2 regions of the Micromonospora sp. HM134 genome follow, and region 2 is predicted to be linked to the other one. Evidence: riboswitches for the same ligand, from Rfam matches in the RefSeq annotation. Region 2 holds a riboswitch; the other holds the start of a gene.

Region 1 (15,507 bases), 210 kb from region 2:
GTGGGCGAGGCGGCTGCTCTCCCGCTCCAGGTCGCCGTAGGTCAGCACCCCGCCCTCGTCGACCACCGCCACGCTCGACGCATCACGGTCGGCCTGGTCGCGGACCAGATCGACGAGGCTTCCACGTGCCACGGCCCGTATCCCCATGTCGGGGTTCCCTTCCGAAACCTCGTAGTCAGTGCAGCCGGCGACAAATTCCTGCCTTTCTACCACACGTCCATTGCGCGAAGGGACACCGAAATTCACGGCTAAAGGTCACCAGACCCGCTGTCCAGCGCAGTTCTCCACCCAGCGTCAGGTAAACCGGGCCCAGCACGGTCGCCCACCTCGCCGGGTGCGTGGATCGGGTGGTCCGGCGCGCGGTCCGGGCAGCCCACCAGCGGCTTGTGACCCGGTCGGCGTCGGTGCACAGGGCAGTGACGAGACCTCTGGCACGCGCACCGCCCTGCCCGAAACCCTGCCTTGACACCCGGCATCCGCTCGCCGATTCTCTAGGTGATCGTACCACTTGCGGGTGTGCGGCAAACGGGGGAGGAGCCCGCAACAGGCAAATACCGTGGTCAATGTCACCCGAACCGCTGGCCGACGCCGTTTCTCCGGTCGATCCAACTTCCCGCTGCCCCCGGTGCGGCCCCGTGACGCAGGGCAGCCACGGGGAAAGGAGTCCCACGGTGACGGCCGTCCTCGACGAACAGCTCATCGACGACCGGGAGACCACTCCCGAGAGCCTGTACCTGCGCTGGGAGCGGCAGAACTGGGCCACCCAGGACCTGCCGATGACCGCCGACCGACCGGCATGGCAGGCGCTGCGACCCTTCCTCCACCAGGAACTCAGGGCCGCCCTCGTCGAACTCGCCGTCGGCGAGGTCGCCGTCGCCCGCCTGCTGACCCCCCTGGTGTACGCGGCCCCCACCCAGGCCGCCCAGTTCTACCTCTCCAGCCAGCTCGTGGACGAGAGCCGCCACAGCATCTTCTTCCTCGGCTACCTCCAGGCGGTGGAGGGATCCACCGAGCCACCCCACGCGTACGCGCGACGGTGCCGGGCGGACGCCTCCGACGCCACAGTGGAACTGTTCGACGCGTACCTGCTGGAACAGACCGAACGGGTGCGACGCGACCCGGACGACCTCGACGCCTGGTACGCCGCAGTGACCACCTACCACGTGGTGGCCGAGGGGGCGCTCGCGTTGGTCGTGCTCCGCTCGGTGGCCGAAGCGGTCCGCCGCTGCGGGCAGCTACCCGTGCTGGCCCAGGGACTCCGCAACGTGATCCGCGACGAGTCCCGGCACGTCGGCTTCGGCGTCTGGGCGATGCGCCACGCGGTGGACAACGGCCGCCGTCAGATCGTCGGCGACCAGGTCCTCGACGCCGTCCCGTACGTGGTGCACGTGCTGGTCGGACCGGAGCGGCGCAACCCGTCGGCGCTGCCGATGGTGGTCCGGGCCCGCGGCCGGCAACTGCGCGACCAGTGGGACACCGCCCGGGACGCGCTGCTGCGCCGGGTGCGCGCCACCGGCCTCGACGACGTCGACGCGCAGGTCACCGAGGTGTGGCGGGCCGCCGAGGAACGGGCCGTCGTCGACTACGAGAACCGTCACGGCGTGCCACACCCGATCCGGAGCCTGAGCTGAGAAGGAAGGAGAGAGCCTGATGGCAGAGCCCATCGAGGTGATGGTCCGCCAACTGGTGGCCAGCATGGCACCCCACCCGGCCGGGGACGTCACCGACGGCCAACGACTCGTCGACGATCTGCACTTCGACTCGCTCGCGCTCATCGAACTGGCGGTCGCGTTGGAGCGGCGCTTCGACCTGCCACCGATCTCCGACGACGAGGCGATGGACGTCACCACGGTCGCCGACGTGGTGACGCTGGTCAGCCAGGCAGCCGGACGATGACACCATGAGCCTGACCGGCTGGCTCACCGAGCCGCGCACCGGCCACGGGCTACGGGTGGCCACCGACGACGCCGGTTGGACCCGGCACGACTTTCCCTCGCTCGCCGTCGCCGCCGGGAACGTGGCCGGACTGCTGCGCGCCACGGGACTGCGCCGGGGTGAGGTGGTCTCGCTCCTGCTGGCGGCACCGGAGACGTTCCTGGCCGGCTTCTTCGGAGTGCTGGCAGCCGGCGGGGTGGTCAACCCGATGCCACCACCGTCCGGGCTCGGCGCGGGCGGGGCGTACCCGAAGCAGCTGACCCACCTGATGCGGGTCGCCGGCACCCGCACCATGGTCGTCGACCCGCAGCTGGCCGGAACCGCCCGCAGCGCCGCAGCCGCCGCCGGGCTGGCGGTGACCGTGCTGACCGCCCCGGGCGCGGACCAGTCGGGCGACGGGCGGCCGGGCCGTCCCGTCACGCCTGCCGCCGACGATCCGCAGCCACCAGCCGGGGACGAGGTGGCGCTTGTCCAGTTCACCTCCGGATCGTCCGGCCACCCCCGGGCGGTGGCGATCCGCGCCGACAACCTCCTGGCCAACATCACCGCGATCCGCCGCTGGCTCGACATGGGCGCCGCCGACGTGACCGCCACCTGGCTGCCGACCTACCACGACATGGGGCTGATCGGCTGCACCCTCGCTCCGGTGCTCAACCAGAGCGACATCCTGGCCATGCGACCGGACCAGTTCATCCGCTCGCCCCGACGCTGGCTGTCCTGCTTCGGCGAGCAGGGGGCGACGCTGACCGCCGCTCCCACCTTCGGCTACGCCTACGCCGCCCGGCGGATCGACCCCGACGAGCTGGCCGGGATGGACTTCAGCGACTGGCGGGCCGCGATCGTCGGCGCCGAACGGGTCAGCCGACGCACCCTGGAGTCGTTCGCGGCGCTGCTCGGCCCGCACGGGTTCCGCACCCGGGCCTTCCTCCCCGCGTACGGGCTGGCCGAGAACACCCTCGCGGCGACCGGCCTGCGCCTGGCGCCACCACCGGTGGCGCTCCGGGTCGCCGGACAGTTGCGCCCCGGCGAGCCGGTCGAGGTGATCGCCGTCGAGGAGGTCGGGACGGACCCGTCGGCCGACGACGACTGGTTGATCGGCTGCGGCGACGCCCGGGACGGCGTCGCGGTGACCGTCGTCGACGACGAGGGCGGACCGCTGCCGCCCGACGTCGTCGGGGAGATCGCACTGACCGGCCGGTCGGTGGCCGCCGGATACCACGGGCCCGACGGACCTGACGCCGCCTTCGCCGGGGGCCGGCTGCGCACCGGCGACCACGGCTTCCTCCACGACGGCCAACTGTTCGTCCTCGGCCGGGCCGGCGACAGCCTCAAGGTACGCGGACGCAACCTCTACGCGGAGGACCTGGAGGCCCGCCTCGCCGGCGTCGACGGCCTCTCCCCGGAACGGGTCGTGGTACTGGCCGGCTCCGCCGGCCGCACGCCGGAACTGCACGCGCTGATCCGGCAGCGGCCAGGTCCGTGGGCCGCGGAGGTGGCGCGGATACTCGGCCGGGAGGGCGGCCCCGGCGTACGCATCCGGGTGCTCAGCGTGCCCGCGTCCACAGTGGCGCGTACCACCAGCGGCAAACCGCGACGGCGGCCCATGTTCCGGGCCGCCATGGACGGCTCCCTCTCCGGCGAGGTGCTCTACGACTCCACCGAGCCCGGAGCGTGGCTGCCGTGAGCGCGGTCACCGCGGCGGAGACCGACCGGTGGCTCGCCGCGCTGCGCCGGGTCACCCTCGTCCCGCCGGCCCACCGCGAGGTCACCGTCGACCGGGCCGGCGCGCTGGGACTGCTGCGTTGTCCCGCCGAGACACTGGAGTTGCTGGTCGAGGCCGGGCTGCCGGTCACCGGCGAGGGCGACGAGCGGCGATTCTGCCACTACGACCTCATCAATCTGGGGCTCTACTCGGGAAGCGGGAACAGCCTCCCGGAGATCGGCTGGGAGTTCGCGTTCCGGTTCTCCCTGAAGCCCGCCGCCACCTGGACGGAACCGAGGCCCTGGCGGATGACCGCGACGCTGAGGTGCCCGGACGGCGGATGCGGCACGGACCCCGGCTGGCTGCTGCACCGACCGGTTCCGGAGCGCGGCGGTGGCGCGGCGTCCGGCTGGACCAGCGCCGCCGGACCCGTGACCGTCACCGACGACGAGGTGCGGCTCCCGGCCGCACCCGACCTCGTCGCCGTCGAACTGGACCTGGTCACCGCAGGTCGGGCGGACCGGATCGTCTCCCCCCGGTTGGCCCGGCTGTTCGCCGGCATCCGGCACGGCGGGCCGCGTTTCCAGATGCTGCCGTCCAGTTGGCAGGTCGACCCGGACGACACGCTCGCCAACGGGGTGGTCAACTGCGTCTCCGCCAGCCTGTATCTCGAACGGGAGTGCCAGGCCATGGGGTACGAGGCGTACGCCCGACGGGGTTGGCTGATCGGGATGATGGACCTCGACCACGCCTGGCTGGAGGTGCGCGACGACGACGGCCGGATCAAGGCGGTGGACCCGGTGATGGCACTACTGGCCCGGCTGCTCCCCGGCGACCGGACCGCCTTCGAGGAGTTCTGCATCGGGTCCAGCCTCAACCGGGTGTTGCCCTGCGCCTGCCGGGCGGAGGGTCCGATGGCGGTACACCACTGCGGGGGTCGGACCCGTCCGCCCACGGTGAGCACCACCATCAAACCGCGGCGGCCGGCGCGAGCGCAGGCCCAGGGACAGCTGCCGTGACCGTCGGGCCCAGGCTGTACCGGGCGGGCACCGAGGCGCGTTATCCGGCCATCACCCAGCGCGGCACCCTGAAACCGACCCACCTGGTGCAACTCCTCGACGAGGTCTCAGCCGGCTGGTGGCAGGAGATGGCCGGCCTCGACCGCTGGTCCTACTTCGAACGGCACCAGGTCCGCGCCGTGGTGCGGTACGTGCAGGCGTACACCCCGCCGGTGCGGGTGCTTCCCGGAACGCCGCTCGACGCCGAACTGGCCGTCACCCTCGGCACCGATCGGCGTGGCTGGTACGGCGGGCACGACGAGCTGACCCTCCGCGCCGTCGACGGCACCGTGGTGGCGGTGTGGACCAGCCGGTGGACCTGGTTGGACACCGGGGTCGGGGCACGACCCACACCGCGCACCGAGCCACCCCCGGGCTTCGGCGGCGAACCGCCCCTCCTGCCGGAGCTGCCGCGACGACCACGCAGCGGCGGAACCGAGACGGCCGGCTTCACGTTCAGCGACCGCGAGACGGATCTCAACGACCACGTCTTCTTCGCGTGCTACCTGGAGCGCGGCGAGAACGCGCTGGCCGACGCGGGGGTGCCGCCCGGCCGGACCGACACCAGCCGGTGCTGGTACCTGCGACCGGCCCGGGCCGGTCAGTCGATCATCCCAGCGGTCACCGAGACCGACCACGGGCACGTCGTCGAACTGCGCTTCGGCGCGGGCGGTTTCCCGGCGGCGGTCTGTGAGTACACCATCGAGCCGTGACCGATCCGGGCCGTGGCCGGCCGAACATGGATCGAGTCGGTGTCGCTCACGACCACAGATCACGGCTCACCGGAGGCGGTCCACCCTGTTCCGTGAGCCGCGCGGGGAGAATGAGACCTGCAACGCAGGCCGGACAGTGGGCTCCCTGCTCAATCTGGCCGGCCCGCCCGTCAGCGGCTGGGGTGCCACCCGAGCGCGGGGCCGAGCCGGGTCGCCATGTCGGTGAGGATCTGCGCGTAGTCGGCCGGCGTGAAGGTGAAGGGCAGGGCGAACGCAACCTCGTCGACCTCGCGGAACGCGACATCGTCGAGCAGTCGTTCGGCGATCAGCTCCGACGGGCCGACGAGATCGGGGGCGAACATCATCCGGGCCGGACCCTGGGGTGACGCCGTTCGGGGCGTGCGTTGCCGGGCGTACTCCTCGTAGCGGGCACGTTGGGTCGGGGTGGCGGTGTCGGTGGGGATGACGACGAGTCCCTGCGAGACACGAGCCCGTTCGCCGTCCGGGTGGTGGGCGCGGAACGTCCGGATGTGCGAGAGCTGGATCGCGGTGAAGTCGGTGGACTCCTCGGCCTTGACCACGCTGCTGGTGAGCAGGTTCATGCCCTGCTCGCCGGCCCAGCGGGCGGAGTGGAGGCTGCCCGCGCCGTACCACATCCGGGCGGCCAGGCCGGGGGAGTGCGGTTGCACCCGGCGGGAGAACTGTTCGAAACCCTCGAAGCCCTCGACGTCGCTGGCCGGCTCGCCGCGAACGAGGTCGAGCAGCCGTCGTACCCGCGTGTAGCTGAAGTCCTCCGCGTCGGCGGTGTCCGGGTAGAGCGACCGGCGGACCCGGTCGTAGTGCATCGGTGGGCCGACGCTCACCCCGGGGTTCAGGCGCTCGCCGGAGAGGATGTCGACCGTGGCCAGGTCCTCGGCCAGCCGCAGCGGGTTCTCCCAGCCGAGCGGGATGACCGCGGTGCCGAGCTCGATGTGCCGGGTCCGCTGTGAGGCCGCCGCCAGGACGGCGATCGGTGAGGATATGCCGTACTGGAGGTGGCGGTGGCGTACCCAGGTGCTGTCGAAGCCGAGTTGCTCGCCCAACTCGATGAGCCGGAGTGTCGCCTCGTGGCCGGTGCGGGGGTCGGCCTCGTCGAACAGGCCGATGGTCAGGAAGCCGAGCTTTCGCAGTGCTGCCGACTGCTTCGACGCAGGTGTTCCACTCACCGTCCGCCTCCAAGGATGCCCACCCAGGGACCTGGAACCCTACCTGGTCGGTAGGAAAGGGTTGCGCCCGGCGGCGGCGCAACCGCAGGTTGGGCGGGTCGTCGGGTTACGGCGTGCCGGCGAAGCCGGGCATCCGGAGCGGGTCATCCACCCGGGCTGGGTGGCCGGATCCAGTCCGCGTTCTCGCCGCAGGGCCTGACGCGCAGAGCCGGCGACCGGCCCGAGATCCGCGCGCCGGCTCAGCCGAGTGTCGCGGTCGCCGCTCGCAGCTCGCTCAGGGCGGCCAGCGTGTAGCGGGCCAGCCCGTGGTCGGCGTCGGTGTCGGCCCACTCGGCGTAGCCCCGCTTGAACGCGAGCAAGCCCAGCTCCCCGGCCAGCGCGGCGGCCGCGTCGGGGACACCGCGGGCGGTCAGGGCGGCGGTCATCGCGGCGGCCATGCTCACGCTCTTGAGGGCGTCGCGCTCCTGTAGCTCGGTGCTCGCCGCGACGGCTGCCTTGAGTCGGGGTCCGATCTCGCGGTTGAGCGGGCCCATCGCGTCGGACGCCCGCTGCAGGCCGGCCGCGACCGCCTCGAGCGGGGTGGCCCCGGCCGGCGCCTCGGTGATGCCCTCGGCGAGCAGCCGGCTGAGCGTCTCCTGCCCGGCCGCCAGCAGCTCGCGCTTGTCGGGGAAGTGCCGGAAGAACGTGCTCTTGGTGACGCCGGCCCGCTCGGCGATCTGCGCGACCGTGGTGGCGTCGTAGCCCTGCTCGGCGAACAGGTCGACGGCGGCGACGATCAGCCGCTCGCGTGCTCCCGGTTCCCAACGTGCCATGTCGTCCATCATAAGTGATGGGACTCTTGTCCCATCACGTGCTACGGTGATGGGACAAGAGTCCCATCACTTTCGGGAGCGTCCATGCAGGTCTTCATAGCCGGCGGCACCGGGCTGATCGGCTCGGCGGTCGTCGCCGAGCTGCTCGAACACGGGCACCGGGTGCTCGCGCTCACCCGCTCCGACACCTCAACCAAGGCCGCTGAGGCGGCCGGCGCCGAGACGATCCGGGGCGGCCTGGCCGACCTCGACGTCGTGCGAGCCGGCGCGGCCCGCTCCGACGGCGTGATCCACCTCGCCTTCGGCAATGACTTCAGCAGCCCCGAGTCGGTGGCCGCGGCGGTCGCCGAGGAAACCGCGGCGCTCATCGCTCTGGGCGAGGAGCTGATCGGCAGTGACCGTCCGCTCGTGACGGTTTCCGGCACGCCCTGGGTGGCCGGCCGGCTCTCGACCGAGGGCGACCCGCTGCCGCTCGAGGGCCCGGTCGGGGGCCGCGGGCGTACCGTAAATTCGATCTTGGCGTTGGCTGCTCGGGGTGTCCGCAGCTCGTCGGTCCGGCTGCCCCGCACGGTGCACAACCACGGCGAGGGCGGCTTCGCCGGGCTGCTCACCCAGATTGCCCGGCAGTCCGGCGTCTCCGGCTACCCGGGCGACGGCACCCAGCGCTGGCCGGCCGTGCACGCGGTCGACGCTGCCGTGCTGTTCCGGCTCGCCCTGGAGAACGCACCGGCAGGCACCGCCTGGCACGCGGTGGACGACGAGGGCGACGCGGTGCGGGACATCGCCGAGGTCATCGGGCGGCGACTCGGCCTGCCGGTACGGCAGGTGCCCGAGGAGACGTTCGGCCCACTCGGCGAGATCTTCGCCGCCGACCAGCCGTCGTCGAGCGCACACACCCGGGCGACCCTCGGCTGGACGCCGACCCACCCGAAGCTGCTCGCCGACCTGGAGAACCTCCAGCCCTGACCGGTTGCCCTCCACCCGCGGCGCCGACGCCGGCTGCCCCTGGCCGGGCCGGCGCTGCTGGTGCCGGCTGGCCCGGCACTGACCACTCACCTGCTCGTCTGGCCCGCCCTGCCGACGCTTCCCGGCCACGCCGACGCGATCGTGCAGCCGGCGTCCCGGGCCGTCGAGTCCGCCGCCCGCCGGTCAGGTGTGCCGGCTCGTGGCGGCGACCATGTCGACGAGGGTGTCGGTGAGGTCTTCGGCGCAGACGCCTCCCCACTTCGGGTCGGCCAGCTGGCCACTGGCCTCCAGACCGGCGATCCCGTTCGCGCTGCTGATGAGCAGGGCCGCGTACCGGCGGGCGTCCTGCTCGCCCACCAGTTCGGCGACGACGGCCAGGAACTCGGTCTGGCTCCGCTGGGCGGCCCGGGCGAGTGCGGTGGGATCGCCGGGCGGGTTGCTGAACATGAGCTGGTAGAGGTGTGGCTGAACGCGGCCGACGTCGATGAGCGCGAGGAGACCGCCGCGGATCTTCTCGGCGGCGGACAGGCCCGGGTCGGCGCGGAGGGCCTGCATGCGGTCGCCGAGCGTGTCCCACGCCCGGGTCCCGACGGCGATCAGCAGGCTCTCCTTGTCGGGGAAGTGCCGGTAGGGCGCTCCGCGGGTCACTCCCGCGCGTGCTCCCACCGCGCGCAGCGTCACCGCGTCGAGGCCACCGGAATCGAGCAGCTCAGCGGCCGATTCGAGCAGCGCGCGGCGGGTGGCGGCGGCTGATTCGGCGCGGCTGGTCACGCGGACGATGCTAGTCCGCTGGTGACGACCAGGTCACTTCCTTCGGTTGACGTTGTCATCTCAATGGCGCAGACTAGAGAGATGACAACGTCAACTGAAACTCGGGAACTCGTGGTCGTGACCGGCGCCTCGACCGGCATGGGTGCGGCCACCGCGCGGGAACTGGCCCGCCGCGGCTTCCACGTCCTCGCCGGCGTACGACGCGACAGCGACGCCACGGCCCTGCGGGCCGACCGCATCGAGCCGGTGATCCTCGACATCACCGACCCCGACCACGTCGCCGCGCTCGCCGCCCGGGTCGGGCGGGACCCGCTGCCGCTGCGGGCGCTGGTCAACAACGCCGGCGTCCCCGGCGCCGGCCCGGTCGAGGTGATGCCGCTGCACGAATGGCGGCGCATCTTCGAGGTGAACCTCTTCGGCCACGTCGCCGTCACCCAGGCCCTGCTTCCCGCCCTGCTGCGCGGCAGGGGACGCGTCGTCAACATCAGCTCCCTCAACGGCAGGATCTCCATGGCCGGCTACGGGCCGTACGCCGCCAGCAAGTTCGCGATGGAGGCGATGAGCGACGCGTTGCGCAACGAACTGGCCCCCCACGGCGTGCAGGTGGTGGTGGTCGAGCCGGGCGGCGTCCAGACCGAGATGTCCCGCGTCGGCCTCGCCGCCCTCGGTCGCCTCGACGACACGATGACCCCCGAGCAGAACGAACGCTACGGCGCCCTGATGCAGGCGATACCCTCCCACGTGGCGGCGTTCACCAGGGCCGGGGTGACCTCCACCGTCGCCGCGAAACGGATCGCCGCGGCGGTGACCGACCGCAGGCCCCGCACCCGCTACACCATCGGCGCGACGGCTGCCTTCCTCATCCGGGCCTCCCGTATCCTCCCCGACCGGACGCTCGACCGGATGACGACCTCCGACCTGCGCAGGCACTACCCGACCGGGAACCGTCGCCGGACGACCGCCAGCCGGTGAACGCCGAGGCCGGCGTCAGCGGCCCACCGTCACCCGGCTGCCGGGCCGTATCCGGCGACCACCTCGGGCACGAGGTACGTGATCCACCGGTAGCATCGGCGGCGGCACGAACGTGCGAGGTGCCCCGCGTGGTGCGGGGAGAATCGGGAAGCCGGTGTGAATCCGGCACGGGCCCGCCGCGGTGACCGGGGAGCGACCGTCCAGGCGCGAGGAGCGCAGCCACTGGCCGTACGGCTGGGAAGGCGGACGGGTCGGCGTTGATCCGGGAGTCCGAAGACCGGCCTCGCGTCGACCGCCCACCCGTCCGGGGTGGGCCGAGCGCAGCGGGAGCCTGCCTGTGGAACTCTACGACGCCATCCACCGCCGCCGGGACGTCCGGGCCGAGTTCACCGGGGAGCCGGTGCCGGCCGGCACCCTGCACCGGATTCTCGACGCCGCGCACGCCGCGCCCAGCGTCGGCTACTCGCAGCCGTGGGATTTCGTCCTGGTCCGGGACCCTGCCGTCCGCCGCCGGTTCCACCGGCACGTGCAGGCCGAGCGGGCGACGTTCGCCGCCACCCTGGACGGTGCCGCGGCCGACCGGTTCGCGCGCATCAAGATCGACGGGGTGCTGGAGTCGACGCTGTCGGTCGTCGTCACGTACGACCCGCGGCGCGGGGGCCCGGCGGTGCTCGGGCGGCACGCCATCGCCGACGCGGGCCTCTACTCCGTCTGCCTGGCCATCCAGAACCTCTGGCTCGCCGCCACCGCCGAGGGGCTGGGCGTCGGGTGGGTGTCCTTCTACCGGGAGTCGTTCCTCGCCGAACTGCTGGGCGTGCCGGCCGGCATCCGGCCGGTGGCCTGGCTCTGCGTCGGGCCGGTCACCCACCTGGCGGCCGTGCCCGACCTGGAACGGCACGGGTGGCGGCGGCACAGGCCCCTCGCCGAGGCGGTGCACCACGACCGCTGGCCGCAGCGGGCGACCGACCAACCGAACAGCTAATCCAGATACGTCTATGCAGTTGCTAGGTTTGCGGTTGCAATGAGTCATTGCCTGGTTACGTTGGGAGGAGTTCTATGCGTACCACCGTCAAGGTCCTGGCCGCGTCCGCCCTGGCCGCACTGAGCCTCGTCGCCGCCGGTGCCACCCCGGCCCTCGCCGCCGCCCCGGCGCCCTTCTGCGAGTCCGGCGGCTCGCAGTTCTACTGCGACGGCAGCAGCACCGAAACGACGACCTGGACCATCACCTGGTACTCCGGCAGCGTCGGCACCTTCACCGCCGGGTCGACCCTCTTCGCCAGCTGCCCGGCCAGCAACCTCGGCCGTCCCGTGCGGGCCAGCTACAGCTACTTCGACGGCAGCACCACCCAGTACAGCGACACCACCCAGTTCATCTGCCGCAGCGGCCCCTGGCAGTAGAGCCCTACGGAGTCCGGCGTACGCGCCACCCGCGCGTGCGCCGGACAGGCTGTGGTGGCGGAATGAGGTCCGATGACAGCCGAGCCGGTCCGCGAGGGGAAGTACGCGCGCATCGAGCGGGAGCGGCGGTTCCTGCTGGCCGGACCGCCGCTGCCGGCATCGGTCACCGCCAGCCGTCGCATCACCGACCGGTACCTGACAGGCACCCGGCTGCGCCTCAGGCGTGCCGAAAGCCCCGCCGACGGATCCCGCGAGTGCAAGCTCACCCAGAAGGTGCCCGCCGCGCGGCCGGGCCACATCCAGGGACTCATCACGAACGTCTACCTGTCCCCGGCCGAGTACGAACTGCTCGCCCGCCTGCCCGCCGCGACGCTGTCCAAGACCCGTCTGAGCGTCCCGCCGCTGGGCATCGACATCTTCGATCCGCCCCTGCATGGTCTGATCCTGGCGGAGGCCGAGTTCACCTCCGACGCGGCGGCACGCTCGTTCCTCCCACCCCCGCAGGTCCTCGCCGAGGTCACCGACGACCCCCGGTTCACCGGTGGCTCACTCGTCCATGCCCACCGCGAGGACCTGCTCGGCTGGCTCGCCGACTACGGCATCACGCCAGCCCCTACCACCCCGTGGACCGCCTGAACCCCCTCGACCACCGGCACCGACGACTGCGCAGGTGGTTAATCCGCAGACGGTCCCGTGGGCGGTCGACGGCCGCAATCCGACCGGACGTCGGTCACCGCCGGCTACCGCGCCGACTCGGCTCGGTCGGGGAGTGGGCGAGTCGAGGTGGTAGTTTTCCGCCCCTGTGCTGGGACAGTCGAGAAAGGACGTTCGGGTGACTGACGGCCACTCCGGGGCCGGGCCCGCCGTCGAGGTGCCGCGGCGACGACGTCGGTGGGTCATCCCGTCGGTGGTGGCCCTCGTGGTGCTCGCCCTGGGTGGCGGTGGTGCGGTGGCGTACCGGCAGCTCGCTGACCGGGAGGATGAGGATCCGGGGGTGACGGCCTGTCGGTCGGCCGGGTTCGTGGTGCGGGCCGCGCAGGGCGAGGTCGCCCCTGATGACGAGGTGCGGCGGGTGGGGGAGTTGTTCCAGCGTTCCGCGCACGAGGATCTGCGGTCCGCGGGGGTCTTCGCGGTGGGCACGGTGCAGCGGGCGCAACGGGCGCAGGATCCGCGCGATGCGCCGGAGACGGTGAAGTTGCGGCAGGTCAACCTCGCCGCCGCAGTCCCCAGGTTGATCGCTGCCTGTGCGGAGCGCCAGGTCACCGTCAAGGGATAGCCGTGGACGTGGGCGTCGCTGCGGCCTGACGTACGGTCGCGGCGACGCCCGGACCCGACGGGCGGCATCCGGACAGGGTCGGACCCGCTCGTGCCGGACTCACCCTTCCGGGGCGACCTGACCGTTCGAGGTGGGCAGCCCTTCCAGCTCGGTCCGCAAGGTCGCTAGTGCGGTGTCGATGATGTCGGCGAGCCGGCGACCGTCGTCGGTGTCGAGCCATGCGGCGACGGACACGTACATCAGGGTTCCCGCCGTCTCGGCGAGCAGGTCGGCCCGCAGCGGGTCGAGGCCGCCGGCGCGGAAGCCGTCCCGCATCACCTGGGCCAGCATCGCGCGCTTGTGCTGGTCGCGTTCGCGCAGCCCCGGGTCGGACGCCACGATGGCGCGCCGTTGCCGCAGGTCGTCCTTGCGACCTTCGAAATACGTCTCGGCGAGCGTGCGCAGGCCCGCGACGATGAACGCCAGCGGTTCGTCGGCGGGCGCCGTGGCCATGATCTGCCTGGCGTAGGCACCGATCTCGGCCTCGTCCGCGAAGAGCACCTCGCGCTTGTCGGCGAAGTGCCGGAAGAACGTGCGCGTCGTCAGGCCGGCCCGCGCGGTGATCGCCGGCACCGTGGTCGCGGCGAAGCCCTGCTCGGCGAAGAGTTCGAGCGCCGCCTGCCGCAGCCGCTCGCGGGCATCCGGTCGCCACCTGGCCATGATCCGAGTGTAGCCGTGATGACATCGCGTGTCGTCGCCGGTATGGTGATGACACGGCGTGTCGTCACTGGGGCGGATGCCGCACCAGGGCGGAGCTGTGCCATGACCGACGTGTGGATCCTCGGCGGCACCGGCCGCAGCGGGCGCGCTATCGCGGCCGAACTGCGCCGACGGAACATCGAGCCGGTGCTGGTCGGCCGGGACGCCGAACGGCTCAAGGCCGCCACCGGCGGGCTGCCGACGATGGTGGCCGGTTCGGTCCGCGAGACCGTGGCCGCGATCCGCCGGGAACGGCCGGCCGTGGTGGTCAACACCGTCGGACCGTTCATCGAGACGGCCCTGCCCCTGCTGGACGCGTGCCTCCCGACCGGCCACTACCTCGACCTCGCCAACGATCTGGCCTCGGTGTCGGCGGTCCTCGGCCGGCACGGCGAGTTGACGACAGCGGGGCGCACGGCCGTCACGGGAGCCGGGTTCGGCGTGACCGCCACCGAGAGCGTCGTGGTGAAGCTCTGCCAGGGGCGGCCGACACCCCGGCGGGTCCGGGTCGACATGGTGCCCTCGTTGGCCACCGAGGACGGCGTGGTCGGCGACGCCCTGGCCGCCACGATCGTGGAGGGCATCCCCGGAGTCGAGGGCGGTGGGCGGTTCCAGGGCCGCCGGTACCGCGACGGACGACTCGCCCCGGCCCGTCTCGGCAGCGACCCGATGAAACTGGTCCTTCCCGACGGGTCCACGGTGACCACCGCCGGCATGCCGCTCGGCGAGCTGATGGCCGCCCAGCGGGCCAGCGGCGCAGCGGACGTGCTCGCCGCATCGAGCGAGGCCCCGTCCTCCCCGGTGATGCGCGCGGTGCTGCCCGTGGCGACCGCCCTGCTCGCGATCGGCCCGGTGCGCGCCCTCCTGCGGCGACGGCTCGCCACGGTACCGACCAGGGCCCGCCCGAAGCCCCGCGAGCACTCCTGGGGCCACGCCGTCGTGGAATGGCCGGACGGCAGCATCCGCGAGGGCTGGCTGCGGGTCGGCGAGGCCCAGTCCTGGACGGCGACAGTGCCCGCCGAGGTGGTCCGGCGGCTGCTGGACGGTCAGGGGAAGCCGGGCGCGTACACTCCGGCGGCGCTGTTCGGGTCGACCCTCGCCGAGGCGTGCGGCGGCACGTACCAGGTGCGGTGAACCACTGACGGGTCCCCGTGACCGGCCAGCCGCCGGCCGCGAGCCGCCGACTCGTCGTGCACGGCCCGACGAGACCGCTCGTCCCGTGTCCGGTTTCATCCGGCGTCGTACTGGCACCGGAGGCGGTCGGTCGTGAGGATGGGGGTGTGAGTTCACCGAAGCCCCCCGCCGGCCCCGGGTCCGAGCCGCAGCCGACCGTGGGCGGGCGGGTGGACCCGGCGGGCGGGGAGTCCGGCCTCCCGGCACCGCGTCCCGGCGGGTCTGCTCCGGATCGCCGCTATCTGCTCGACAACGCGCGGGTGGAGGCTGGCGAGCGGTTCACCTGGTTGGCTGAGCTGTTCGACGGTGTCACCATGGGGCACGTCGACCGGCTCGGAATACGGGCGGGCTGGCGCTGCTGGGAGGTCGGCGCCGGTGGCCCCGACATCCCGCAGGCGCTGGCGGCGGCCGTCGGCCCCTCCGGTCACGTGCTGGCCACGGACATCGATCCCGCCTGGTTGGGCCCGCGAGGTGGGTACGAGGTGGTCCGGCACGACATCGGCGCGGATCCGCCGCCGCAGCCGGGGACCTTCGACCTGGTGCACGCCCGGCTCGTGCTCGTCCACGTGCCCGACCGTGCCCGGGCGTTGGCGACGATGGTGGCCGCGTTGCGGCCCGGCGGCTGGCTTCTCGTCGAGGACGCCGACACCGAGTTGCAGCCGCTGGCCTGCCTCGACGAGGTCGGCCCGGCACAGCGGCGCGCCAACCGGGTACGCCGGGCGGTCCGGGAGTTGTTGACCCGCCGGGGCGCGGACCTGCGCTTCGGCCGTACGCTGCCGGGGGCGTTG
Region 2 (15,507 bases):
CAGGTGCGTCAGGCCGAACAGGACGTGAAACGGCAGAAGCGGGAACTCCAGCAGGCCCGCGAGCGGGCGGCCCGCCGGGCCTCGACCGCCGCCCGGAACCTGTCCGACGCGGGGCTGCCCCGGATCGTCGCCGGCAACCTCAAGCGGGAGGCGCAGGTGTCGGCGGCCAGGGCCCAGGACGTGCACACCGCCCGGGTCGGCGACGCCCAGGCCCGGCTGGACCAGGCGAGCGGGGCCGCCCGCCGCGACGACCACCTCGTCCTCGACCTGCCGGACACGACGGTGCCCACCGGCCGGACCGTCTTCCACGGCGAGGGGATGCGGGCCGGATACGACGGCCGGCCGGTCTTCGCCGGTGCGGGGGTCGGCCTGGACATCCGGGGACCGGAACGAATCGCCCTGACCGGGCCGAACGGTGCGGGCAAGTCGACGCTGCTGCGGCTGATCGGTGGGCGGCAGGAACCGGACTCCGGCACCGCCACCCGGGCCCAGGGTCGGGTGGCGTACCTGTCGCAGCGCCTCGACCTGCTCGACCCGGACCGTACGGTCGCGGAGAACCTCGCCGGGTTCGCGCCGGCGCGGGCCGAGGCGGAGCGGATGAACCTGCTGGCCCGGTTCCTGTTCCGGGGTGCCCGCGTCCACCTGCCGGTCGGCGCGCTGTCCGGTGGCGAACTGCTGCGCGCCACCCTGGCCTGCGTCCTGTTCGCCGAGCCGGCACCGCAGCTGCTCCTGCTCGACGAGCCCACCAACAACCTGGACCTGGTCAGCGTGGCGCAGTTGGAGAGCGCGCTGCTGGCGTACCGGGGGGCGTTCGTGGTGGTCAGTCACGACGACCGGTTCCTCGCCGGGATCGCCGTGGACCGCTGGCTCCGGTTGGCCGACGGCCGGCTCACCGAGACGGGGCCGCCGCGCTGACCCGGCCCGGCCGTCCGACGCCGGGGGCCGTCGTGACGGGGCAGAGGTTGACGTTCGTCCATGGTAGAAAGAGGACGCACGCTACTGCTACGGGGAGGTAACCGTGCGTCACTTTGTCATGCGAACAGTTCGCCGTCGTCCGGCCCGGTGGTCGCTGGCCGTCGGGGTGGTGGCCGCCTGCGCGGCGGCTACCCTGGTCGGCCCGCCGGCCGCCCAGGCCGGGCCGGGCTGCCCGGCCGGAGCGATCATGAACGTGGTCGCCCACCAGGACGACGACCTGCTCTTCCTCAGCCCGGACCTGCTGCACGACGTGCAGGCCAACCGCTGCGTCCGCACGGTCTTCGTCACGGCGGGCGACGCCGGCCGGGACAGCGCCTACTGGACCGGCCGGGAGACCGGGGCGCGGGCGGCGTACGCCCAGATGGCCGGGGTCGCCGACACCTGGACCCAGGCGGACGCCGGGATCAGCGGGCACCCGATCCCGATCTTCACCCTCACCGCCAAGCCCACCGTGTCGCTGGCCTTCCTCCGGCTCCCGGACGGATACCCCGGCGGCACCGGCCATCCGAACACCGGTTCGCAGAGCCTGCAGAAGCTCTGGCTCAACGACATCTCGTCGATCACGTCGCTGGGCGCCGGCGCGTCCAGCTACAGCCGCTCCGGCCTGACCACCACCCTGGCCGGGCTGATGGCCGCCTACCAGCCGACCGCCGTCAACACCCAGGACCACGCCGGTGGGTTCGGCGACGGTGACCACAGCGACCACCACGCCGCGGCCTACTTGGCCCAAGCCGCCGAGCAGGCGTACGTCGGTTCGCCGACGTTCACCGGCTACCACGACTACAAGATCAAGAACTATCCGGCGAACCTGGGGTCGACCGACGTCGCCGCCAAGTCCGCGGCCTTCTTCGCCTACGGCCAGTACGACGACGGGGCCTGCACCAGCCTGCCCACCTGCGCCGGCCACGACTACCCGTACTTCCTCCAGCGGCAGTACAAGGTCCTCGGCCCCAACCTGGCCCGGACGGCCACCGTCACCGCGACCAGCCAGGACACCGGCAGCGGGCAGACGGCGGCCAAGGCCGTCGACGGGGTGATCGCCGGCTGGCCCGACGACCCGACCCGGGAGTGGGCGACCGTCTACGGCGGCGTCGGCACCCAGCTCACCCTGAGCTGGCCGGGCCCGCGCACCATCCGCCGGGTCGTCCTCTACGACCGGCCCAACCCCAACGACCAGATCACCGGCGGCACCCTGCTGTTCAGCGACGGCACCTCCACGGCCGTCGGCGCCCTGGACAACAGCGGCGGCCCGACGGAGATCATTCTCCCGGCGGCGAAGACGGTGACCAGCGTCAAGCTCACCGTCACCGGGGTCGGCGGCGGCACCGTCAACGTCGGCCTCGCCGAGATCGAGGTGTTCGGCAACGCCGGCCCCTGACCGACGGCCAGGCCCGGCCCGGTGGTCGCACGCCCCACCGGACCGGGCCCCGGCCACGCCGGTCAGAAGTCGTCGTCGAAGGTGACGCTGCCGCTGACCCCCACCTGGTACGCCGACACCCGCCGCTCGAAGAAGTTCGACAGCTCCTGCACGTCCTGCAGATCCATGAACGCGAACGGGTTCTGCGCCCCGTAGCGCGGCGCGATGCCGAGCTGGGCGAGCCGCCGGTCGGCGACGTGCTCCAGGTAGGCCCGCATGTCCTTAAGTGACAGCCCGGACACGCCCTGGTCGAGCAGGTCCTCGGCGAACTGCACCTCGCACTCGACGGCCTCGGCGAGCATCTCGGTCACCTGACGTTCCAGCTCGGCGTCGAACAGGTCCGGCTCCTCCCGCCGGGCGGTCTCCACCACGTCGAAGGCGAACGCCATGTGCATCGACTCGTCGCGGAACACCCAGTTGGTGCCCGACGCCAACCCGTTGAGCAGGCCCCGGGACCGCAGGAAGTAGACGTAGGCGAAGGCCCCGTAGAAGAACAGCCCCTCGATGCAGGCGGCGAAGCAGATCAGGTTGAGCAGGAACGCCCGCCGGTCCGCGCGGGTACGCAGCTCCCGCAGTTCGAATACCGAGTCGATCCAGCGGAAGCAGAACTCGGCCTTGCGCCGGATCGACGGGATGTTCTCGATGGCGGCGAACGCGGCGAACCGTTCCTGCTCGTCGGGCACGTACGTGTCGAGCAGGTTCAGGTAGAACTGCACGTGCACGGCTTCCTCGAACAGCTGCCGCGACAGGTAGAGCCGGCCCTCCGGTGAGTTGACGTGCTGGTAGAGGTTGAGCACCAGGTTGTTGGCGACGATCGTGTCACCGGTGGCGAAGAACGCCACCAACCGGGACACCAGATGCCGCTCGGCCGGCGACAGCCGCTCCAGATCGGCCAGGTCGGAGTGCAGGTCGACCTCCTCCACCGTCCAGGTGTTGCGGATGGCGTCCCGGAACCGGTCGAAGAAGTGCGGGTAGCGCATCGGCCGCAGGGTGAGGTCCATGCCGGGGTCGAGCAGCAGCTGCCGCCCGGCGGTGCGGGGTTCGTCGACGGTGGTCACTGGCACGCCTCGCAGCTCTCGGGGTTCTCCAGGGAGCAGGCGAGCGCCTCGGCGTCGGCCGCGACGACCGGGGCGACGGTGACGGTGGCCTGCTGGATCCGGGTCGCCGGACGCGACCGCAGGTAGTAGGTGGTCTTCAGCCCGGACTTCCAGGCGTGCAGGTACATCGAGGACAGCTTGCCGATGGTAGGCGCGCTGAGGAACAGGTTCAGCGACTGCGACTGGTCGATGTACGGCGCCCGCGCGGCGGCCAGGTCGATCAGCGCCCGCTGTGGCAGCTCCCACGCGGTACGGAACAGCTCCCGCACCTCGGCGGGCAGGTCGACGATCCCCTGCACCGAACCCTCGGCCCGCTTGATCTGGTCGCGGATCTCCGACGTCCACAACCCGCGCGCCTTCAGCTCCCGCACCAGGTACGTGTTGATCTGGAGGAACTCCCCGGACATGGTCTCCCGCTTGAACAGGTTGGACACCTGCGGCTCGATGCACTCGTAGCAGCCGGCGATCGACGCGATCGTGGCGGTCGGGGCGATCGCCACCAGCAGCGAGTTGCGCAGGCCGTGCGCCGCGATCCGGGTGCGCAGCGCGACCCACCGGTCGACCTGGGTGGGTTCGACCCCCCACAGGTCCGGGTGCAGGTCACCCCGGGCGGCCCGGGTCTCGGCGTACGCCGGGTGCGCGCCGAACCGTTCGGCGAGACCGGTCGACGTCTCCAGGGCGGTCAGGAAGATCTCCTCCTGGACCCGGGTGGACAACTCCCGGGCCCCGGCCGAGTCGAACGGCAGCCGCAGCGCGAACAACGCGTCCTGAAGCCCCATCAGCCCCAGCCCGACGGGCCGCCAGCGCGGGTTCGACACCGCCGCCTGCTCGGCCGGGTAGTAGTTGATGTCGATCACCCGGTCCAGGAACACCACCGCCGTGCGGACCGTCCCGCGCAGCTTGTCCCAGTCGACGCCGTCGTCGGTGAGGTGCGCGCCCAGGTTGACCGACCCGAGGTTGCACACCGCCGTCTCGGTGTCGCTGTTGACCTCCAGGATCTCGGTGCACAGGTTGGACAGGTGGATCGTGTTGCCCGGCACGCCGGTCTGGTTGGACAGCCGGTTCGCCGGGTCCTTGAACGTCATCCACCCGTTGCCGGTCTGCGCCAGGGTGCGCATCATCCGCCCGTACAGGTCCCGGGCCCGCACCGTGCGGACCGCCTTCTTCTCGGCGACCCGGTACGCGGCGTCGAACTCCTCGCCGTACAGGTCGGGCAGCTCCGGGGCGTCCGACGGGTCGATCAGCGACCACTCGCCGTCGGCCTCGACCCGGCGCATGAACTCGTCGGGGATCCAGTTGGCCAGGTTGAGGTTGTGGGTACGCCGGGCCTCCTCGCCGGTGTTGTCCCGCAGCTCCAGGAACTCCTCGATGTCCGGATGCCAGGGTTCCAGGTAGACGCAGGCCGCCCCCTTGCGCCGGCCGCCCTGGTTGACCGCCGCCACCCCGGCGTCGAGGGTCTTCAGGAACGGCACGATCCCGTTCGACCTGCCGTTGGTGCCCCGGATCAGCGCGCCCCGGCCGCGCACCCGCGTGAAGGAGATGCCGATGCCGCCGGAGAACTTCGACAGCTTCGCCACCTGGTGGTAGCGCTCGTAGATCGAGTCCAGTTCGTCGCGCGGCGAGTCGACCAGGAAACACGACGACATCTGGGTGTGCCGGGTGCCCGAGTTGAACAACGTCGGGGAACTCGGCAGGTAGGCCAGCGACGACATCAGCCGGTAGAACCCGACCGCCTCGTCGGGCGTGCTGGACAGCCCGCAGGCCACCCGCAGCAGCCAGTACTGCGGCGTCTCCACCACCAGCCGCGACTGCGGGTGCCGCAGCAGGTAACGGTCGGCCACCGTACGCAGCCCGAAGTACTCGAACCGCAGGTCACCGGCCGGGTCGACGGCGTCGTCGAGCTGCCGGGCGTGCCGGGCCACGAACGCGGCGGTGTCGTCGGCGATCAGGCCGAGGCCGTGGGCGTACCGGATGGACTCGCTGAACGAGGTCACCTCCTGCCCGCGTACCTCCTTCTCCACGTACGCGGCCAACAACCGCGCTGCCAGCCGGGAGTACTGCGGTTCCGTGCCGATCAGCTCCGCCGCCGTCTGGATCGACAACTTGTCCAGCTCGGCGGTGGTCGCCCCGTCGTAGAGGCCGCTGATCGTCCTGGTGGCCACCCGCAGCGGGTCGACCTCGTCCAGGTCGGCGGCCCATCGGGCGACGGCCGTGACGATCCGGTTGACGTCCACCGGCTCGGTGTCGCCGTCGCGCTTGCGTACCCGCATCGCCGGCCGGCGTGGCCCCGCGCCGTCGACATCGGACGGTAGGCTCTCCGCTACGTTCGTCATGACCTCTCCTCGCTGTCACCGATGGCCATCGGACGCGGGAGAACGCCAACGGGCGCGGCACGGCGGCCGGCCCGGGTGCTGGCGTCGGTCGTCCCGCGCGACCTCCGACCGCCGCGCGCAGCAGCGCACGGCGCACTGGCAGGTCTTCGGACTCGCGGGCGTGACCGGGTCCGGTCGCCTACTGGCCGTCGCTTCCCAGACCTCGCGGTCCAGTGCTCGATGACGGCGGTCGTTCCCACTTACCGCTGCGGGGCAGTCCCGGATTCCCACCGGGTTCCCTGTTGCCTCGACCGGACCACCGGGCCCGGTCGAACCAGCTGCGTGGCACACCATATATGGCGTGGATGGGGGAGAGGCAACACTAGATGTCGCGTCGGCGTGTCGGATAACTCTCATCCGACCGGCCGGTTGCCCGCAGTGACGCCAGCAGCCGCAGCGCGTCGGCGTCGGCGCTGCCCGGCTCGGCGGTGAAGACCAGCATGACCGGGCCGGGGTTGCCGGGCAGCGGGTAGGTGTCCCAGTCCAGGACGATGTCACCGACCTCGGGGACCTGGAAGGTCTTGGTGCCGTTGACCGATCCGCGCACGTCGTGCCGGGACCACAGCCGCCGGAACTCGGCGCTGCGGATGCTCAGCTCGCCGACGACGGCGGTGGCCCGGGGGTGGGTGGGGTCGGTGGCGACGGCGGCGCGCATCATGCCGATGTAGTCCATGGCCTGCCGCTCCCAGGCCGCGCAGCGCCGGGCACCGGTCGCCGCCTCGTCGAACATCAGCAGCAGCATGTTGAGCCGGTCCGGCGGGTAGCCCGCCGGGTCGCCGAGCAGCGCCACCGCCCACGTGTTCCAGGCGAGCAGGTCCAGGTGGCGGCCGAGCACCACCGCCGGGGTGTCCATCACCCGCAGCAGCCGCCGGGTGCTCTCCGGCACCCGCTCCGGGCCGTGGTCGACCCGGGCGGGCAGCGGCCGGCGGGCGGCACGGGCCAGGGTGAACAGGTGCCGGCGTTCCGCGTCGTCGAGGCCGAGCGCGGCGGCGAGCCCGTCCAGCACGTCGTCGGACGGGCGTACCTCCCGGCCCTGCTCCATCCGCTGGTAGTAGTCGGTGCTCAACCCGGCCAGCAGCGCCAGCTCCTCGCGGCGCAGCCCGGTGACCCGGCGTCGCCCGCCCGGCTCCAGGCCGACGTCGCGGGGGTGCAGCCGGCCGCGCCGGGCGCGCAGGAAGTCACCGAGTTCACGGGCGTACGGGTGGGTCATGTCGCCAGTGTGGCGCGGCCCGGACCGGCGCGGGTAGGTCTGCGGGACCTAGGCAACCGGGTACGACCGGTCCCGCCCGGCCGGCCCCTAGCGTCGGCGGTCCCACCCGACCGTCAGGGAGCAGCAGATGACCTGGACCGCCGACCACATCCCCGACCAGCACGGCCGCACCGCCGTCGTGACCGGCGCGAACTCCGGCCTCGGCCTGGTCACCGCCACCGCCCTGGCCCGCCGGGGCGCGCGGGTCGTGCTCGCCGTGCGCGACACCGCCGCCGGCCGGCAGGCCGCCCGTCACATCGGCGGCGACGCCGAGGTACGCGAACTGGACCTCGCCTCCCTCGCCTCGGTACGGGAATTCGCCGCCTCGCTGGCCGCCGACCGTCCGGTGCTCGACCTGCTGGTCAACAACGCCGGTGCGGTGCTGCTCGGCCCGCGCCGGACCAGCGTCGACGGCCACGAGCTGCACCTCGCCACCAACCTGCTGGGGCACTTCGCGCTGACCGGTCTGCTGCTGGGCAATCTGGGTGCGGCGCGGGCGGCCCGGGTGGTCAGCCTCAGCTCGATCACCCACCGCAGCGCGCACCTGGACTTCACCGACCTGATGGGGGAGCGCGGCTACCGGGGTGCCGGCGCGTACGGCCGGTCCAAGCTCGCCACCACCGTCTTCGGCATCGAACTGGACCGCCGGCTGCGCGCCACCGGATCGCCGGTGCTCAGCGTGCTGGCCCATCCCGGTGTCACCCGCACCAACCTGACCCCCCGGGCCTGGTCCCACCAGGGCCGGCGCGGCCGGGTGATCGCCCGGCTCGGCCTGCTGGCCACCCAACCGGTCGAGCAGGGTGCGCTGCCCCAACTGCGCGCCGCCACCGACCCGCAGGTCCACGGCGGCCAGTTCTTCGGCCCGGCCCGGTTCTTCCAGACCCGGGGGCCGGTCACCGAGGTGCGGGCCAGCCGGGAGGCCACCGACCCCGCCGTCGGCCGGCGGCTGTGGACGGCGGCCGAGGAACTGACCGGCGTCCGCTATCTCTGACGCAGGGCCGCACTAGCATGGCTGCGGTCGGTGACGGCGGTGGAGACGAGGCGACATGGGATGGCTCGGGCGGGTGCTGGGCGGCGGGGGCCGGCAGGTCCAGGACGATCCGGTCCGGCAGGCGGCGCTGTCGGCCGAGGTACGGCAGCGCTTCGGCGCGCACCTGGCCGTCCGCCCGGCCGAGCAGGTGGCGGCGATGGTCCGGCTGCTCGACGACGGCGACGGCCTGGCGGTGGCGGCCTCGATCGTCGGTGAGTTCGCCGACGCCGCCCACGCGGACCTGCTGGCCCAGACGGCGGAGCTGTACCGGCGTACCGGCCAGCGGTTCCCGGTGGACCGGCGCAACTACCGGCCGCTGTGGCGCGAGGCGGGTGGCCGGCTGCACTGGCCGCTGTTCGCGCTGCCGGGCGGCCTGCACCCGTACGTGCACGTCGCCGCCGCCACCACTGTCGTCGGCACCCGGGCGGCGCAGTTCGTCCGGGGCACCGACCCCCATCCGCTGCTCGCCCGCCTGTTCGAGGTGCTCGACCTCACCACCTGCGGCTGGGAGTACGGCCGGGTGCGGGTGGACCACGACGGGGCGTCGCTGGTCGGTCGACTGATCTCGACCACCCGGGACGTCCGGGCGGCGATGAAGGAACCTCCGTCGCTGCCGCCGTCGGTGCGGGAACTCATGCGCACCAACCGGACGGTCGACGTCTTCGACCTCACCGGCGACCGGGTGGTCGGCACGATCAACGTGGGCGGCGAGCTGCGGCCGGCCCTGCTCACCTGACGTCGCCGGGGGTGGACGCCGACGGCGTCCACCCCCGGCTGCCGGTCAGCTGCGGTCAGGCGAAGAGCAGGTCCAACTGGTGGTCGAGGACCGCGGTCGCCTGCGCCGGGGTGTACTGCCCGCCGAGCAGGTACACCCCCAGCCCCTCCACCATCGCCAGCAGCCCCGCCGCGGCCTCCGACGCCGCCTCCGCCCGGCCGGCGAGCGGTGCCGGTGGCTGCGGCAGCAGCCCGGCGATGAACTCCACCAGTTGCGCGGTGTCCGGCCGCAGCCCGGGGGCCGCCGCCGGGTGCAGGGCGGTCCAGGAGAGGAACGCCAACGCCACCCGCCCGTCCCCGCGTGCCGCCTCGTCCAGCGGCAGCAACGCCGCCAGCAGGGTGCGCAGCAACAGCCGGGGCTGCGGGTCCGGGCCGAGTGCCGCGACCGCCGCCTCGACCCGGGCCCGGCCCCGGTCACGGACGACGGACAGCGCGAACGCCATCATCTCGTCCTTGGTGGTGAAGTAGTGCTGCACCATGCCGGCGGAGACCCCCGCCTCGGCGGCCACGTGCCGCAGGCTCACCGCCTCCAGACCCCGGTCGGCGGCGACCCGCATGAGCGCGTCCGCGATCAGCGTGCGCCGCTGACGGGGATCGACCTTCCTGGGCATCGGGGGCCTACCGCGCCGTCGTCACGGTGCCGGCCGCACCGTCCACGGTGATCACCTGACCGGTGACGATCCGCGACGTGGCGCCCGGCACGCTGATCACGGCCGGAATGCCGTACTCGCGGGCCACCGTGGGGCCGTGCGCCATGATCGCGCCGGTCTCGGTGACCAGCGCCCCGGCGGTCAGGAACAGTGGCGTCCAGCCCAGGTCGGTGGTGGCGGTCACGAGGATCTCCCCGGGTTCGAGGTGCGCGGTGGCCGGGTCGGTGATCACCCGGGCCGGGCCGGTCACCCTACCCGTCGCCGCCCCCACGCCCCGCAGCAGACCTGCCCCGTCGGCGGGGGCCGGCAGGGTGCTCTCCACGTCGGTCCCGTCGGACAGCAGCGCCACCGGCACCGCCCGGCGGCGCAACTCGCGCCGGTGCGTCGCCCGTCGTCGCGCGACCAGCCCGGTCAGGTCGGCACCGTCGAGGGCCGCCTCGACCTCGTCGAGGGTGAGGAACATGACGTCGTCCGCCGTCGGGAACAGCGTCGCCCCGATGAGCAGCAACTGCTCGCGTACGGTCCGGAGCCGGTACAGCCCGGCGAACTTGCCGGACTCCCGCAGCCCCGCCAGCCGTCGTGCCCGCCGCAGCAGGAAGACCGCGATCCGGCCCCGCACCGGGCGACGTCGGCGGACCCGGGAGGCCAGCTCGTCCAGCGCGGCCCCGGCAGCTGCGGCGGCCTCGGCGAAGCGCCGGTCGGGTGCCTGCGCGGGATCGGTCAGCCGCAGGTAGTTGGCGATCACCGCGAAGACCGGGGTGGGGTCCTCGGCCCAGCGCGGCACCCCGACGTCGGCCTCGGCCGCCGCCCGGTGGCCGTACCGGGACAGGAAGGTGGACAGCCCGATCTCGGGGAGCGCGCCCCGCAGGTACCGGGCCGACAGCTCGGCCGGTGGCGTGCCGAGGAGCAGCTCGCGGTGCTCGCGGGCGGCGCAGGCGAGCGCCCACAGCGCGAGGTCCATCTCGATGGTCACGTTGTGCGGGACGCCGCGCAGCACGGCGTGGACGTCGTCCTCGGTGGCGACCCCCTTGAGCAGGTGGGCGGGCAGGGCCGAGGCGAGCATCCCGGCCACGATCGGCCAGGTGATGTCGTCGGCGGCACCGTCGTCGCCGTCGCCGTGGTCACGGACGAACCGCAGCCGCTCGTGGGCCGTCCGCAGGTGCGGCGACGCCGTCGACTCGGCCCGTAGCCGGTCGACGGCCGCGAGCAGCCGGTGCCGTGCCGCGTCCGGTCGGGCCAGCGCCCGCAGGATGCCCCGTAGTGCCCGCAGGGCCGTACCCAGCGAGGCGTCCGCCGGGCGGCGGGACCTGCCGGGGGACGGTGCGAACCGGGGGTCCCGCAGGACGTGTTCCATCACGGCCTGAGCGCGGGGTCCGAAGTCGACGGCCATCAGCCGGACGAGCCGCCGGCGGCTGGCCGGCCGGCGGACCAGGTCGGTCAGGTCGCCGTAGAGCCGCCCGCCGATGTCCACGATCTCCACCCGCATCCCGAGCGAGGCGACCATGGCGGCGATCACCCTGCGCAGCGTGGACACGCCCATCGGGGTGACCGGTCGCAGCATCCCCTGCACGTTGCCGAACTCGACGTACACCCGAAGGTCGTCGGTCTGCGGCGGCAGCGGGAACAGCGTGGTGACCGGCCGCGACTGGAGCAACCACAGCGTCCCGTCGTGGTCGAGGGCCCACTCGACGTCCTGCGGCGTGCCGAAGTGCGCCTCGATCCGCCGGCCGGCGGCCCACAGCGCGTCCCGCCACCCGGGCTCCGGCCGCCGCCCGTCGCTGCCGGCCGGGCCGGTCAGGACGACGCGCGTCACGTCGGTGCGGCCGTCGACGACCGTCGTGCCCGGGCCCGGCCCGACCTCGACGAGCATCTCGGTGCGGTTGCCGGTGACCGGGTTCGCCGTGTAGAGCACGCCGGCCCGGGCCGGGGTGACCATCCGCTGCACCACCACCGCCATGTGCACGTCGGCGGGGTCGCTCCCGCGTGCCTCCCGGTAGGCCGCCGCCCGGCTGCCGTGCAGCGACTTCCAGCACGTGCCGATCGCCGCCACCAGGTCCGCCTCGCCCTCGACGTCCAGCACCGTGTCGTACTGGCCGGCGAAGCTGGCGTCCGGGAGGTCCTCGTCGGTCGCGCTCGACCGCACCGCCACCGGGCCGCCGCCCAGCCGCGCGTACGCCGCCCGGACCTCGTCCTGCGGAACCACCCCGGCCCGGTGCGCCTCGGTGGTCACGCAGAACCCCTCCGGCACCCGCTCGCCGGCGCGGATCAGCTCGCCGAGTCCGGCCGCTTTGCCGCCGACCGGCGGGACCAGGCCGGCATGTGCCTCGGACAGGGGGATCACCGACACCTGCGCCTCCCTTTGCAATACGACTGCATTGCAAAAGAAGGTACGCGGGTTACAGTGCAACTGCAACGCAAAAAGTCGCCCGTACCCGGAAGGCGGCGTGGGCGGGAGCGAGGGACGGCGGCGGGCTCAGCCCCGGGCCGGAACGACGATCGGCAGCCGGACGGTGAACGTGCTGCCCCGGCCGAGGACGCTCTCGACGCCGATCGTGCCGCCGTGCGCCTCGGCGAGCTTGCGGGCGATCGACAGCCCGAGCCCGCTGCCGCCGGTGCTGCGGGTGCGGGAGTCGTCGGCCCGCCAGAACCGGTCGAAGATCTTGGCCTGGTCGGCGGAGGCGATGCCGGTGCCGGTGTCGGACACGGCGATGGTGAGCTGGTCGTCGCGTACCTCCAGGCGCACGACGACCGAACCACCCGCCGGGGTGTGTCGCACCGCGTTGGCGACGATGTTGCCGACGATCTGGCGCAGCCGGGCACCGTCGACCGCCATCTCCAGGTCGACGCCCACCGAGGTGCCCAGCCGCACCCCGGCCGCCTCGGCGGCCCCCCGGTGTGCCTCGACGACCTGCTCCAGCAGGTCGGCCACGAAGTACGATTCACGGTGGATACGCAGGTCACCGGCGTCGGCGGCGGCCAGGTCACGCAGGTCGTCGATGATGTGTTGCAGCAGCAGCGCCTCGTCGAGCAGCAGGGTGAGCAACTGAGTGTCGAGCTGCGCGAGGCCGTCCTGCGCGGCCTCCAGCCAGCTGCGCATGTTGGTCAACGGCGTCCGCAACTCGTGCGCCACGTCGCTGACCATGCTCCGGCGCAGCGCCTCGGTCTGCTCCCGCCGGGCGGCGAGATCGTTGAGCGCGGTGGCCAGCAGGCCGATCTCGTCGCGGGTGGTCACCGGAACCCGGGCCGGTTCGTCCATCGGCTGCCGGGTCGCGTCGGTGAGCGCCCGCAACGGCCGGACCAGCCGCCGCCCGACCAGCACGGTGATCAGCACGGTGGCCACCAGCACCGCCCCGGTCACCTGGGCGATGCGGACCACGTTGGCCCGGGACAGGTTGAACACCGGCTCGGAGCCGCCCTGCGTCTTGTCGGTGACGAACAGCAGCGCCGGTGGCGCCACGTACGCCCGGAGCTGGGCCGTCCGGGCCTTCTGCAGACAGCCGGCGACCTGCTCGTCGAAGCGGGTGTCGCGGCTCGGTGCCGCAGTCCGGTCGGCGCGGATGTCGACCCGGGTCGGTTCCCCCAGCTCCTTCAAGCAGGTCTTGGTCAGGGTCTCCAACTGGGCGATCCCGGCGGCCTCGCTCGGCATCGGGCGGGTCAGCTCGTCGGGCAGGCAGAACCCGACGATGCCCCGGTCCTTCGGGTCGCTCACCTGCACCGAGGCGCGGCCGGCCGGATCCACCACCACCCGCGCGTCCGCCCTGGACTCGGCACGCACGCAGCCGAGCTGCCGCTCGGCCAGCTCCCGGATGGTGCTGCTCTCCCGCTTGGTCAGCCGGTACGGCCCGACCGCGCGCGGATCGACCCGCTCGGTCCCGCCGGTCAGGCCCAGGTCGACCTGCAACGGGTCGACGGTCGCCGACGGCCGGGCCGTCTGCAACGACGGGCCGTCCGGGGCGGAGTCGGCGATCACCTGCCGGTCCGGGGTCATCAGGGTGATCCGCCGTTCGAGCCGGTCGGCCCGTTCGGCGAGCACCGCGTCGACCCCGCTCCAGTCCCGGTGGGTCGCCGCGTGATCCAGTAGCGTGTCGTAGATGCTCTTGTCGTCGGCGAGCGAGCGGCCCTGCTCCTGGCGGATCGCCCGGGTGGTCGACTGCACGGCCAGCCAGGTCGTCGCCAGGATCGCGCAGATCGCGACCAGCAGCGAGGTGGCCAGCAGCCGCACCACCAGGCTGCGGTGCAGGGGTACCCGCTGCCGTCGGGTCACGACGCGCCGGCGCTGAGCTTGTAGCCGACGCCGTAGACGGTCAGCAGCTGCTGCGGCCGGCGTGGGTTCAACTCGATCTTGCGGCGCAGGTTCATCACGTGGACGTCGATGGTGCGTCCGGTCGACTCCCGGTCGACGCCCCGGGTGTGTTCGAGCAGTTGCACCCGGCTGAACACCCGGCCGGGCTGCCGGATCATCGCGGCGAGGATGGCGAACTCCCCGGCGGTGCAGTCGACCGTGGTGTCCCCTGCGGTGACCAGGCGTCGGGACTCGTCGACGGCGAGCCGCCCGAGCCGGTGCACCGGTGACTCCTGGGGCGTCGTGCGTACCCGCCGCAGCAGGGTGCGTACCCGGGCCACCAGCTCACGCGGGCTGTACGGCTTGGTCATGTAGTCGTCGGCACCCAGGTCCAGTCCGCGCAGCAGGTCGTCCTCGGCGGACCGGGCGGTCAGCATCAGCACCGGCACGTCCGACTCCTGCCGGAGGATCCGGCAAACCTGCATGCCGTCCAGTCTCGGCAGCATCACGTCGAGCAGGAGAAGGTCGAACGCCTGCTCCCGGGCCTGGCGCAGCGCCGTCTCGCCGTCGGCCACGACCGTCGCCCGGTGACCCGCTGCGGTGAGGTAGCGGCGCAGCGCCTCGGCCTGCCGCGGATCGTCCTCCGCGAGCATCACGTGTGCGCACATGCTGGGGAATATAGAGCAGGTCAGGGGGGTCGCGAATCCGGCGGAAGGTGGTGGCACCGGGCACCTCACGATCGGTGTGCAGTTCGGCGGGCGGGTGGCGGGGAGATCCGGCGATCGTGAGAAGAAGGTCATGCCCGGCCCTGACCGGTTCCTGACAAACCGGTGGCAGGATCGCCCTGCGGACGACCGTCGGCGGCGTCGCCCGGGGTGGGCGACGCCGCCGGGTGCGCGGTCACTTCCGCTTCGCGGCGACCTCGCGTTCACACGCCGGGGAGTACTTCAACCCCTTGGAGATCGACTCGGAGTCGTTGTTCTTGCCGCCGAAGGCCCAGCCCGTGCCGTCGGAGCCCACCTCGACGTACCGGACGCCCTTGCCCTTGAGGCACTTGACGACGTCCCGGGCGAAGTCCTTCGCCTCCGGGTTGGCCGGGTCGAACTCCCAGGGCGGTAGCGGCATCAGCTGCTCACAGGCCTTGGACGCCTCGCTGGTCCCGTTCGAGCTGGTGCCGTCGCTCCGGAGCTTGGCGATGTCGACGCCGTGGTCGGCCATGCACTTCACGTACGGTTTGAGGCGTTCCTTCTGGTCCTCCGGGGTGTCGTCGAGGCGTTCCCGTGGCCGCTCGGCCTGCGGTGACGTCGCCGACGCGGCGGGGGTGGGCGCGCCGGTCTGGAGGGTGGCCACCTCCGCCTCACCGGTCTTGCCGACGGCCGCGGGCTGTTCCTCGTCGGCGGTCGAGCACCCGCCGATCAGCAGTACGGCGCTGCACAGCGCAGCCATCAGTTGCTTCCTCATCGTCACGCCTCCGGTCAGCTCTGTGGCGATCTCGCCGGGGCCCAGCATCACCGTCGACTGTCAGGAAGCTGTTTGCCGCGACGGGCCCCCACGGGTGTCGTACCGGTGGGGCAGACTGACGGGCATGGCGGAACGGGACGATCCGAAGGCGGCACTGCGGCACTACCTCCAGGCCACCCGCGACGACCTGGTGTGGAAGC

Evidence for each region. A riboswitch is a leader RNA that binds a small molecule or an ion and turns the genes downstream of it on or off. The one in region 2 is predicted to bind cobalamin.
Region 1: another riboswitch for cobalamin. It lies ahead of bluB (5,6-dimethylbenzimidazole synthase); the one in region 2 lies ahead of FJK98_RS13740 (ribonucleoside-diphosphate reductase subunit alpha).

The regions. Positions count from the first base shown of each region.
Region 1 is NZ_CP041061.1:2,951,634-2,967,140, forward strand. It holds gene FJK98_RS12970 (amino acid adenylation domain-containing protein) at 1-132, opposite strand, end outside; gene FJK98_RS12975 (hypothetical protein) at 672-1,631, shown strand; gene FJK98_RS12980 (acyl carrier protein) at 1,651-1,896, shown strand; gene FJK98_RS12985 (AMP-binding protein) at 1,901-3,619, shown strand; gene FJK98_RS12990 (hypothetical protein) at 3,616-4,656, shown strand; gene FJK98_RS12995 (hypothetical protein) at 4,653-5,408, shown strand; gene FJK98_RS13000 (LLM class flavin-dependent oxidoreductase) at 5,579-6,613, opposite strand; gene FJK98_RS13005 (TetR/AcrR family transcriptional regulator) at 6,853-7,425, opposite strand; gene FJK98_RS13010 (SDR family oxidoreductase) at 7,510-8,391, shown strand; gene FJK98_RS13015 (TetR/AcrR family transcriptional regulator) at 8,575-9,162, opposite strand; gene FJK98_RS13020 (SDR family oxidoreductase) at 9,244-10,134, shown strand; cobalamin riboswitch at 10,235-10,435, shown strand; gene bluB (5,6-dimethylbenzimidazole synthase) at 10,472-11,116, shown strand; gene FJK98_RS13030 (hypothetical protein) at 11,191-11,532, shown strand; gene FJK98_RS13035 (hypothetical protein) at 11,605-12,168, shown strand; gene FJK98_RS13040 (hypothetical protein) at 12,365-12,808, shown strand; gene FJK98_RS13045 (TetR/AcrR family transcriptional regulator) at 12,908-13,507, opposite strand; gene FJK98_RS13050 (hypothetical protein) at 13,610-14,680, shown strand; gene FJK98_RS13055 (methyltransferase) at 14,827-15,507, shown strand, end outside.
Region 2 is NZ_CP041061.1:3,163,779-3,179,285, forward strand. It holds gene FJK98_RS13725 (ABC-F family ATP-binding cassette domain-containing protein) at 1-915, shown strand, start outside; gene FJK98_RS13730 (PIG-L family deacetylase) at 1,019-2,353, shown strand; gene FJK98_RS13735 (ribonucleotide-diphosphate reductase subunit beta) at 2,416-3,393, opposite strand; gene FJK98_RS13740 (ribonucleoside-diphosphate reductase subunit alpha) at 3,447-5,822, opposite strand; cobalamin riboswitch at 5,942-6,155, opposite strand; gene FJK98_RS13745 (helix-turn-helix transcriptional regulator) at 6,184-7,071, opposite strand; gene FJK98_RS13750 (oxidoreductase) at 7,199-8,101, shown strand; gene FJK98_RS13755 (hypothetical protein) at 8,157-8,876, shown strand; gene FJK98_RS13760 (TetR/AcrR family transcriptional regulator) at 8,932-9,525, opposite strand; gene FJK98_RS13765 (PEP/pyruvate-binding domain-containing protein) at 9,533-11,911, opposite strand; gene FJK98_RS34660 (cell wall metabolism sensor histidine kinase WalK) at 12,038-13,828, opposite strand; gene FJK98_RS13775 (response regulator transcription factor) at 13,825-14,514, opposite strand; gene FJK98_RS13780 (hypothetical protein) at 14,747-15,307, opposite strand; gene FJK98_RS13785 (DinB family protein) at 15,432-15,507, shown strand, end outside.